DNA from 2 places in the Solibacillus sp. FSL W8-0474 genome. Region 2 is predicted to be linked to the other one. Evidence: predicted binding sites of a transcription regulator. Region 2 holds the regulator's gene; the other holds the start of a gene.
What was found. Region 2 encodes LexA, which represses DNA repair genes until DNA is damaged. Its sites were predicted from a motif close to CGAACATATGTTCG; they were not measured.
Positions count from the first base shown of each region.

Region 1: the regulator LexA is predicted to act here: its motif matches at 2,671-2,684, upstream of NYE67_RS17935 (malate synthase).

Region 1 is NZ_JBBOQJ010000001.1:3,524,212-3,529,002, reverse strand. It holds gene NYE67_RS17940 (methyl-accepting chemotaxis protein) at 109-2,154, opposite strand; gene NYE67_RS17935 (malate synthase) at 2,753-3,607, shown strand; gene NYE67_RS17930 (YtoQ family protein) at 3,700-4,140, opposite strand; gene nadX (aspartate dehydrogenase) at 4,287-4,791, shown strand, end outside.
Region 2 is NZ_JBBOQJ010000001.1:2,548,863-2,553,653, forward strand. It holds gene NYE67_RS12855 (DUF896 domain-containing protein) at 1-161, opposite strand, end outside; gene NYE67_RS12860 (lactate dehydrogenase) at 576-803, opposite strand; gene NYE67_RS12865 (YneB family resolvase-like protein) at 976-1,632, opposite strand; gene yneA (cell division suppressor protein YneA) at 1,619-1,966, opposite strand; gene lexA (transcriptional repressor LexA) at 2,129-2,752, shown strand; gene NYE67_RS12880 (gamma-glutamyl-gamma-aminobutyrate hydrolase family protein) at 2,836-3,531, opposite strand; gene NYE67_RS12885 (5' nucleotidase, NT5C type) at 3,650-4,195, opposite strand; gene NYE67_RS12890 (DNA alkylation repair protein) at 4,272-4,791, opposite strand, start outside.

The DNA.
Region 1 (4,791 bases), 980 kb from region 2:
GGTGTCACTATAGGACGTAAACAGCTGATATTATAAAAAATAGATGGACTAAGAAGTGCTCGCAGCTACCTCTAAGTCCATCTATTTAACGTGTATTTTTATGTGTAATTATAACTTGAATTTTGAAACAGAATCCGATAACTTTTCGACTTGTTCATTTAAATGAGTGGCATGACTTGTTACTTCGGTAGTGGCCGATGTTTGTTCTTCAATCGAACTTGCAATTTCTTGTGTTTCAGCTGTTACCTCTGTTGTCATTTCATGGACTACTAACATGGAAGATAGCACAACATTTTTTTGCTGTTGCATTGTCGATACATCTTCCATTGTTCTAGTAATGGATTCTTTCATATTTTCCAAAGTATCGGACAGCTGTTTAATTGCATTATTAACAGTATCAACAGCTACTTTTTGATTATCGCTAATTTCATTTGTTTGCTGCATTACTTGAACAAGTTGCTCTGTATCTTCCAATATACTTTTAATAATTTCCTGAATATTTGTAGTTGCTGCTTTTGAATTCTCGGCTAATTTTCTTACCTCATCAGCCACAACAGCAAACCCCTTACCGTGTTCGCCTGCTCTAGCAGCTTCAATAGATGCATTTAGTGCAAGTAAATTTGTTTGTTCTGTAATTTGAGCAATTAATTTTGTTACTTGTGAAATTGATTTTGTTTTATCATCCAGATTGCTTGCAACAACCGTTACTTCCTGGAATGCTCTTTCTAAATTTGTATATGTTTCTTCTAACTGATCAACTTTATGAATAGTTGTATTTGCTTCAATGAGCGCTTCAGCTGCATCATCTGCCACTTGTTTTGATTGTAATTCAATTGTCTCAATACCCTCTGCTAATACATGGAGAGCATTAGAACCATCTTGCATTTTTTCAGCCTGTTTACTACTACTCATAGCAATTTCTTCAATACTAGTAGAAACATTATATAATGCTTGTTCATTTTCTTGAGCGATAATTGCTAAACTATTTGATGAATTACGAATTGCATTAGTATTTTCATTTACTTGAAGGACTAAACGATGAACACCATCCAGCATTTGATTGTAATGGTTTGCCAGATCAGCAATTTCATCATTTGAATTCGTTTCAAAGCGGGAGATAAAATCACCACTTGCTGTTCTTTCAAATACTTTTTTTAAATTACTAAAAATCTGAATTAGTTTAATTGACATGAAATAAGCGAATAAACAACCAATGATTAATCCAATAATAAGTGATATCCAACCGTTAATTGTAAACTCCTTTAATTTTTCAGCAAAATTATCTTTATCTATAACAGAGACAATCTTCCAATTGTTTTTTTCTATTGTCTGTATTTCACCCGAATAATCAACACCAGCCCAATTAAATTGTTCAATTTGATTATTTGTATTTGAATCATTTAAAAGCCAGCTAAATTCCGTAGCTAATTCACGAGGATTTAATAAATCCGAAACCCCCTCAATTTTACCGGAGTTATCAGCATTAATATTTTTTCCGTCTCCATCTTCAATAAATGAAGAAACGATAAGACCATTTGGATCAACAATCATCAATTGGGAAGAGGTACCTTCTTCAATACTTTCTCGTATTGAACCAATCGTTGAGAAGTCAATATCAAAGCCGACTGCACCAACTAACTTTCCATTATTAAATATGGGAGCAATAACCGAAGTCATTAATTGATTTACGCCAGTGTCCAAATAGATATCCATCCACTGTAGGTTCGGATTACTGTTTAACTTTGCGAATGTTTGAGAGTCACGAACATCCCAATCGTATGTAATTTCCGGTGTCACGTGTAACTTGCCAGTTTTAAAGTCCATGAAATAAACCGCTAAATAATCACTATTCTGTTCTTGAAGCGTTTTTGTTATTTTGTCAATTTGGGTATAATCTTTTTCTTCATTTGTTAAGATTGCCTCTACCACCTGACTAAATTGTAGAATAGCGGATTCATAATTCAATAAGCCTAAAGATACTTGATTAACTGCATTCTTTGCATTATCAGAAGAGGTTTGATGATTTTCCTCCTCCAGAATGTTACGCACGTTCCACTGACTAAAAACTACAGTTATGCCGACTGCTAAAACGATAGCAAAAGATATATAAATCATCCACTTCGCTTTTAATGTAAGATTTTTAAAAAAATTCACTTGTTTCACGTCTTTCTTTTGACTAAATATTTACTTTTACACCGAAAAGTAGAAAGTTTATCCGAATAAAAGTATATATACGTGTAGGACTAATGTCTATAGAAATTACTGCATCGAGGGCAAAATGCATTATAATTACAATTTTCTAAATAATATTACTATTTAATGGGTATACTGTGTATGATAATTAATAAATTACTTTTTATGGCTGAAGAATTGATATTTGACGGTTGCAAATATTGTTTGAGGAAAGAAATTAGAGGTTGTCTCTTTATATAGTAATTACAGGATGAATGAAGGCTTTTAGAGCTTTGTTGTAAAAAATAAAAAGTCTTATAGAAAATAAATATTTTATTTTAACCTAACTTAAAATACGTTGTCAACAAATAAATTGTATTTTTGTTTAAGAAATGTTATAATAGACTTACAATTGTGGTATTTCGAATTCTGCTGTAAATGCAGAGAGAATTTGGAATACGTTTTTTAATAGTCTTTTTCAAAATTAAGGTAAAAATTCAAACAATTGTGTGTGGTTTATTAGAAGTTATTTAATTTAATAATAAATTTACCTGTAAAAATGTGAAGGAGGACTATAATAATGAATTTAATTAATAAGAAAGTTACCCATAAGCTGTTTGGTATGGGAAGTGTTGTTAAACATAATGATTCAAGTATTGAAATCCATTTTGAAACGGAAAAGAAAAAATTTGTTTTCCCTGATGTATTTGAAAAACACCTGAAACTTCATGATAAAGGTGATGCGAGTTCACTTGAAAAAATTATTGAAAAAAGAGAGCTAGAGCGAAGAGAGGAAGAATGGCAAAAGGAAGAAGAATTAAAACTTTTGCGAAAAAATCAAGATCTTCGCCAACAACATGAAAAACTTATGAAAAACCATAAACTTCATCCCGAATCCCAGATGGTTTTTTGGTGTGATGAAGAAGAGCAAAGTACGGCATTTACAGAGTGGAAAGTTTTCTCTGGCGTTGCTAAAAGTGGAGTTAACAAGGGGAAACCAAACAAACCAATACGATTGTTTGAAAATAGTGCAGTCTTATTAACTGCAGTAGATCCTGACTCGTCAGAAAAAGAAAGACGTATTTTAGGTGTTTACATGGTGAAGGAAGATTTTATCGGAAAGCTTAGCCAAGATGGTAATATTCCTGCCCATTCAAAGTTCAGATTAAAACTTACAGAAGAGGAAGCGAATAATATGCTCTTCTGGAATTACTATGTAAATGAAAAGTTTACTCATAAAATGACTTGGAATACAGGTAAACACCGTTACTTTAATAACCTTTGGATGGCACAAATTTTACGCGACATAGTATCGCTTAAAACTGATCCACAGGAACAAGAGCTGGCACAACAATTTTTTGATTACTTCTGCAAAATCAACAAAATATCAGCTCAAGAGTTACCAAATCCAAATGGTGCATTAAAGCGTATTTAATTTTTTGTTCCATTTTAAAAAGAGAGGTTGCAACCTGCAATCTCTCTTTTTGCGCATTCAAAACTAAATGGATGAATCCCAAATACTTTCCATCAATCAAAAATATAACGAATTACATCTATTGCTTGGTCAACAGTTTCTACGGTTACATTTGCTTTATTGGAAAGTTCCTTTAAAGGGTGAATCAATGACTCTGGTCGAATAATAATAGTTGGCTTGTTCATAGCAATAGCCGTACTTGCATCCATTGCGGTATTCCACTGTTTATACTTTTCGCCGAATAAGGCAATGACGATATCAGCTTTTTGCATTAATACTTGTGTTCTGAAATTATTAATATCCGATGCTGCATTATCTTTATGGAAGTTAGAAGGCTGCTCCCCTAAAATTTCTTCTCCAATATTATCAGAACGATCATGGTTTGTTTGTGGAGCTACGAAGCGTAGTGGGAGATTATTTTCCTTTGCCTTTTGTGCAACTTCTTCCCGCCAATTGTCATGAATCTGTCCTGCAAGATATACTGTCAGTTCCATTCCTATCCCTCCTATTATTTTCACTATAAACTAATACTACCTAAAGTAATGGAGATTTTAAAGGAAACTAATTGTAAGGATGAAGTAGGACGAAGATATGTTATGGTGGAAAGTAAGAATAATAAAAGCAAATAAGGAGATTTGAAATGAATATTGGTATAGTTGGGGCGGGTGCAATCGCTCATTTTTTATTAAATGAAATTAACCAAAAGGACCATAATGATTTACGAATTAAAAGTGTATTCGTAAAGGATAAGAGAAAGTACGAAACAGTTGCATCGCAATTCGAGGTTGAATTATTTACGGATCTCACTGATTTTCTAAGTTCGGGTATTGACGTTGTAGTAGAAGCGGCGAATATAAATGCTGTGAAAGATCTAGTACCAGACATTATAACTCAAAAAGATGTTGTGGTAATCAGCGTCGGTGCATTTGCAGATATGGAACTAGTAACCAAAGTCAGTCATCTTGCACACAAGTATAATAATGATATTCATTTACCTTCAGGAGCAATTGGGGGCTTGGACATTTTACAAAATGCACATGCCCTCGGTAAAGTTACTTATGTTTCACTCACTACTCGTAAGCCAGCAAGTTCGTTAATTACTGAGGAAATTGAGGAAGCTCAAGTCGTATTCGAAGGGAAAGCAG
Region 2 (4,791 bases):
ACTTTCATATGCTCTATCGTATCGCGCATAGTCGAACGGAATGTGTCTAAATATTCCTTGCGCAGTGCCGTACGTTCCTTTGCTAATTCTTCCGTTAACTTTCCTTCTTTTGCTAATTTTGAAAGCTCATTAATTCGAGCTAATTTTTCTTTTGATAACATCTTAATCTCACCTTTCTACATACCAATAATACAAAGGTATAAAAAAAAGACTGGAAGGGCAAGTAAAAACGCTTTGAAAGTAACTACTCTTACAGCGTAAAAACATTGAAATAATAAGGTTTGAGCTAAAAACACGACATAAATTTTACTATGGAATGCAATTAAACTTAAGATTATATTCACTCATTTATTCATCATCGCTATAAAAAACGCTTTTTCTGATGCGTGAAAAATTGGTATCCGATCCGGGAACACTTTCCATGGGAACGACTTGAGTCTGTCGTCTTAGACGTTGGTTCTCCTGCGATTACTCGTCGCAAAATAAATTTCGCTGTTCACGTTGGTGTCGGCCCCTTCCCTTCAACCAATTTAAATGTTTTTATACATATTATGCTCACTACAGAGCCTTTCTACTTAAGTCCTAGTCGCCTCATCTAAAATAAATGCAAATTTTTCGGTATTGTCATCTGCTTCAATACTAATTCCAAATACAGTAACCGCATCATTCTTAACTTCAACATCAGTAAGCTTGTTAGTCATCCTTTCAAAAACCTTAGAATTCATTTTAATTTTTTTTACGTGCTTACCTTGTGAATTTAAATAGTCCAGATCTTTACGAATTTGTTCTAATAATACGTCCAAAATTTCTCCTCCTAATACTTTAATACCTTCTGATTCATATCATTCCACAAACTAAATAAATCATAATAAAAAGCCACGCTCAAATGAACGTGACTCTTCTGTAATACTTTAGTTAATTTTTATAATTGCTATAGAATTCCTGTAATTGTGTTGCGATATCTTAAGGACAATTTTAATCTTCAAAATGCTCCATATATTCAATATATCGTCTATGTACTGTTGCTTTACTAATGGGTATACCCAAGCCTGATATGGTAGTGGCTATTTCAGCAAACGTTAAGCCTTTTTGACGGAGCTGAACAATTTCTTCAACTGGTACATCCTTTCGTTCGCGACCTTCAATATTCCCACGGTTTTTTAAATTATTTTGGGGTTGATACCCGTTTTCTACTGCTCGACGCATTCCCCGACGAATTTTAGCATTGTGCATACGTCGCTGATACTCTTCAACTACAGCCAATATTTCAAGCAGCATCGTATCCATCTCATTTAACACTACAGGACCAGCATCATTCAATGTATAAACAGTCGCTTCGTATTTTTGTAATAGATGGAGAACTGCCATTCTTGCATTCCCTCGCCCTAAACGAGTTTCGTCCTGAACAAATAATGCTTTGATCTTATTTTCCCTCATATAATCGAGCATATCCAGTAATCCATCACGTTCCACGTCATAGCCGCTATGTTGATCCGTAAAAATCTCTACTTCTTTAAAACCGAATGCTCTTGCATATTTCGTAAGTTCCTCTTGCTGGCGCTGCAACGATGTTTCTTGCGCACTTTTTTCGGTACTGACTCGGCAATAAATTACTGCTTTAGTTTTTTTCATTATTATCTCTCGCTACCTTAATTGTCGACACATCGGATGATTCATTCAACTGAACAATATATTGGGCTTCCTTTTCAACTGGTACAACCAATATTTGTCCTGAAACAACTTTTCCATCTCGTAGGCCGTTTTCTTTTTTCACTTTGTTTATCCAATCATGCGTTGCCATTTTACCACGATAATGGTCTGCAAGCGACCATAAAGTATCTCCTTGTTCGATAGATACTTGTTCGTATAATTCTATATTATTGTCTTTATGGAATATTAATACCAATAATAGAATAGAAAACATGAGAAACATTGATGTGAAGCTGTTTAACTTAATTTTTTTCATAATAAAAACCCCTCTTTTCGAATATACGTTCGGAATGTTTGTTCCCATAATAATACGAACATATGTTTTTGTCAACCGTTTTTTCGAACTTATGTTTGCATTCGTGTTCGCATACTGCTATACTTACACTAAGAAAAATAGCATGATAAAGAGGTGAGTTAGTTGACACAAAAAATTTCCAAGCGACAAGAAGCTATTCTAACTTTTATAAAAGAGGAAGTTCGTTCAAAAGGCTATCCGCCTTCAGTTCGTGAAATTGGAGAGGCAGTAGGTTTAGCTTCTAGTTCAACTGTCCACGGGCATTTAGCTCGATTAGAAAGTAAAGGGCTTATACGTCGCGACCCTACTAAACCGCGTGCCATTGAAATTTTAGATCAAGAAGAGCTACCAATAGCTAAGCAAGGTGTAATTCACGTACCATTAATCGGTAAAGTTACAGCTGGTTTACCTATTTCAGCTATTGAAGATATCCAAGAATATTTCCCGCTGCCCGATGCATATGGATCATCAGAAGATGAGTTATTTATGCTTGAAATAATGGGTGAATCAATGATTGAAGCAGGCATATTAAATGGGGATTACGTTATCGTCAAGAAAACTTCTACTGCAAGCAATGGAGAAATTGTTGTTGCAATGACCGAAGAAGATGAGGCGACTGTGAAGCGTTTCTACAAAGAAAAAACTCATTTCCGTCTACAACCTGAAAACAGTTCAATGGAGCCGATTATTGTTAATCAAGTATCAATTTTAGGTAAAGTAGTAGGGCTATATCGAAATATTCATTAATTAAAAGCTTGCCATTCTAATAGAATCGGCAAGCTTTTTCTTTTTCAAACAAAAAACCCAGCCGAAATCGACTGGGTCCTCCTTTATTTTTTACATGCATTTATAAAACTACTAAATAAACGTTGTGCATAAATATCACCGTTTGGTGCCAACTCTTCAGGGTGCCACTGTACAGCCACACAATATGGATGGGATTCGTGCTCTATTCCCTCAATTATACCGTCTTTTGCAACAGCCGATGTGATCAGACCTTTCCCTAATTTCCCTACTGATTGGTGATGGAAAGTATTCACACGAAATGATTCTTCTCCAAAAATCGCTTTAAACTTTGGTGTTTTCACATCAACAGTGTGGGCTAATTCTCCGCGCTTGGATGGTTGCTTATGTTGGACTATATTTTCTACCTGTGATGGAATATCCTGAATAATCGTACCTCCAAAGGCTACATTCAAAATCTGCTGTCCTCGGCAAATACCTAGAATGGGCATTTGTCTTTTAAATGCTTCATTCATTAATAAAAGATCACTGTCATCACGCTTTCGTACTACACTCCCGATATTACGATGCGGCTCTTCATTAAATAATAACGGATCGATATCCGCACCACCAATTAATACAATACCATCAACAATATCCAATAAAGCCTCAACATTGCCTTTCGTCGCATTCGGAATACAAATCGGAATTCCCCCTGCTTGTTCAATTGATGTTAAATAGACATTATTAATATCCATTTTCTTGTCAAAGTCATACATCGTTAATCCAATAATCGGCTTCATTTTCTATCCCCTTAAAGTTAAAAAATAATTCAAATATTTTAAATTATACTATTATATCGCCTTAAATGACTACAAAAATTTACAAATAAAGGGGCTGCTAAATGCAGACCCTGTTTGACTATACAATTTCAAGTTGTTTTATAAAATATTCCTTAATTTCTTTCCAATTATGGACGCGTGTATATCCTTCTTCTGCCCGATTGTATGGCATTGAATACAATAGTCCTGTTCCTTTAAATGCCGCAAGTTGTCTTGGACTGTCGTCAATTAAATAATCGGTATGTATAACTGCTTTATTTCCGCAAAATACAATATTTTGTGTTTTGATGAATGGAAAATGCTTGATTAGCCAATCATATTTGGCTGTGAATGATCCCGGTACATCCATTGCAGCAGTAGCTATAAAGATTTCATAATGCTCCTGCAGCTCCTGAATGACTTCAATTGCATCGTCATCCAGTAAGTCCAAATCACGGAAATAATCTGGCTCATTTAATAGTGCAAATAGTTTCTTCGCATCTTCACGTGGTAAATCACGCTGCGTAGTTAATAAAAATTCCTCGTCCGTAAAGGAAGTGCCAAAATTCTCATTGTAAGTAATACGTAACTTAGAATAAAAGTCAGCTAAAACCTGGTCCATATCAATCGCAATACTTTTCTTCATATAATTTCCTCCTTGAAATTTCTAATTTAAGTTTATACAATTATATCGTGAAATAACAAGGTATTACTCTCTACAACTAACAACGAACATATTTGCGTTTAAATCCGATACGCCCTTTTTCAACTTGCTTTACAATTTCTGCATACGCGTTTACTTTTCCAGGCTTTTTCCCTTTATGCTTAATTTCTACCTCACCAATATCCTCTGCAATTTGCAACGCCTCATTATGTAATGGCTTAAAAGAAATACCGACAGTCATTACAAAGTTATTCATCGCAACTTGTGTACGTGGTGGTACTCGGTGGATATTTTGTTTTACCTGTTCAAGCATTTCCTTCATTTTCTGAACTGAGAACTCCTCATCTTTTCTATTACCGAGGAGCCAGCAATAACAATGCCAGCCAGCAGACATTTTCAGCTCTTCTCCACTTGCAATCCATTTATCGCTTACTTGTTGGGCAATTTCAGATTCCGCTAATGTAACTGCAACAATATAATCAGATATCATATAAAAATAGGCTTGCTCAATCCATCGATTATAATCTGCTTCCGACATTGCTTTTGAATCTGCGATGATTCCGGCAAAATACATCGCA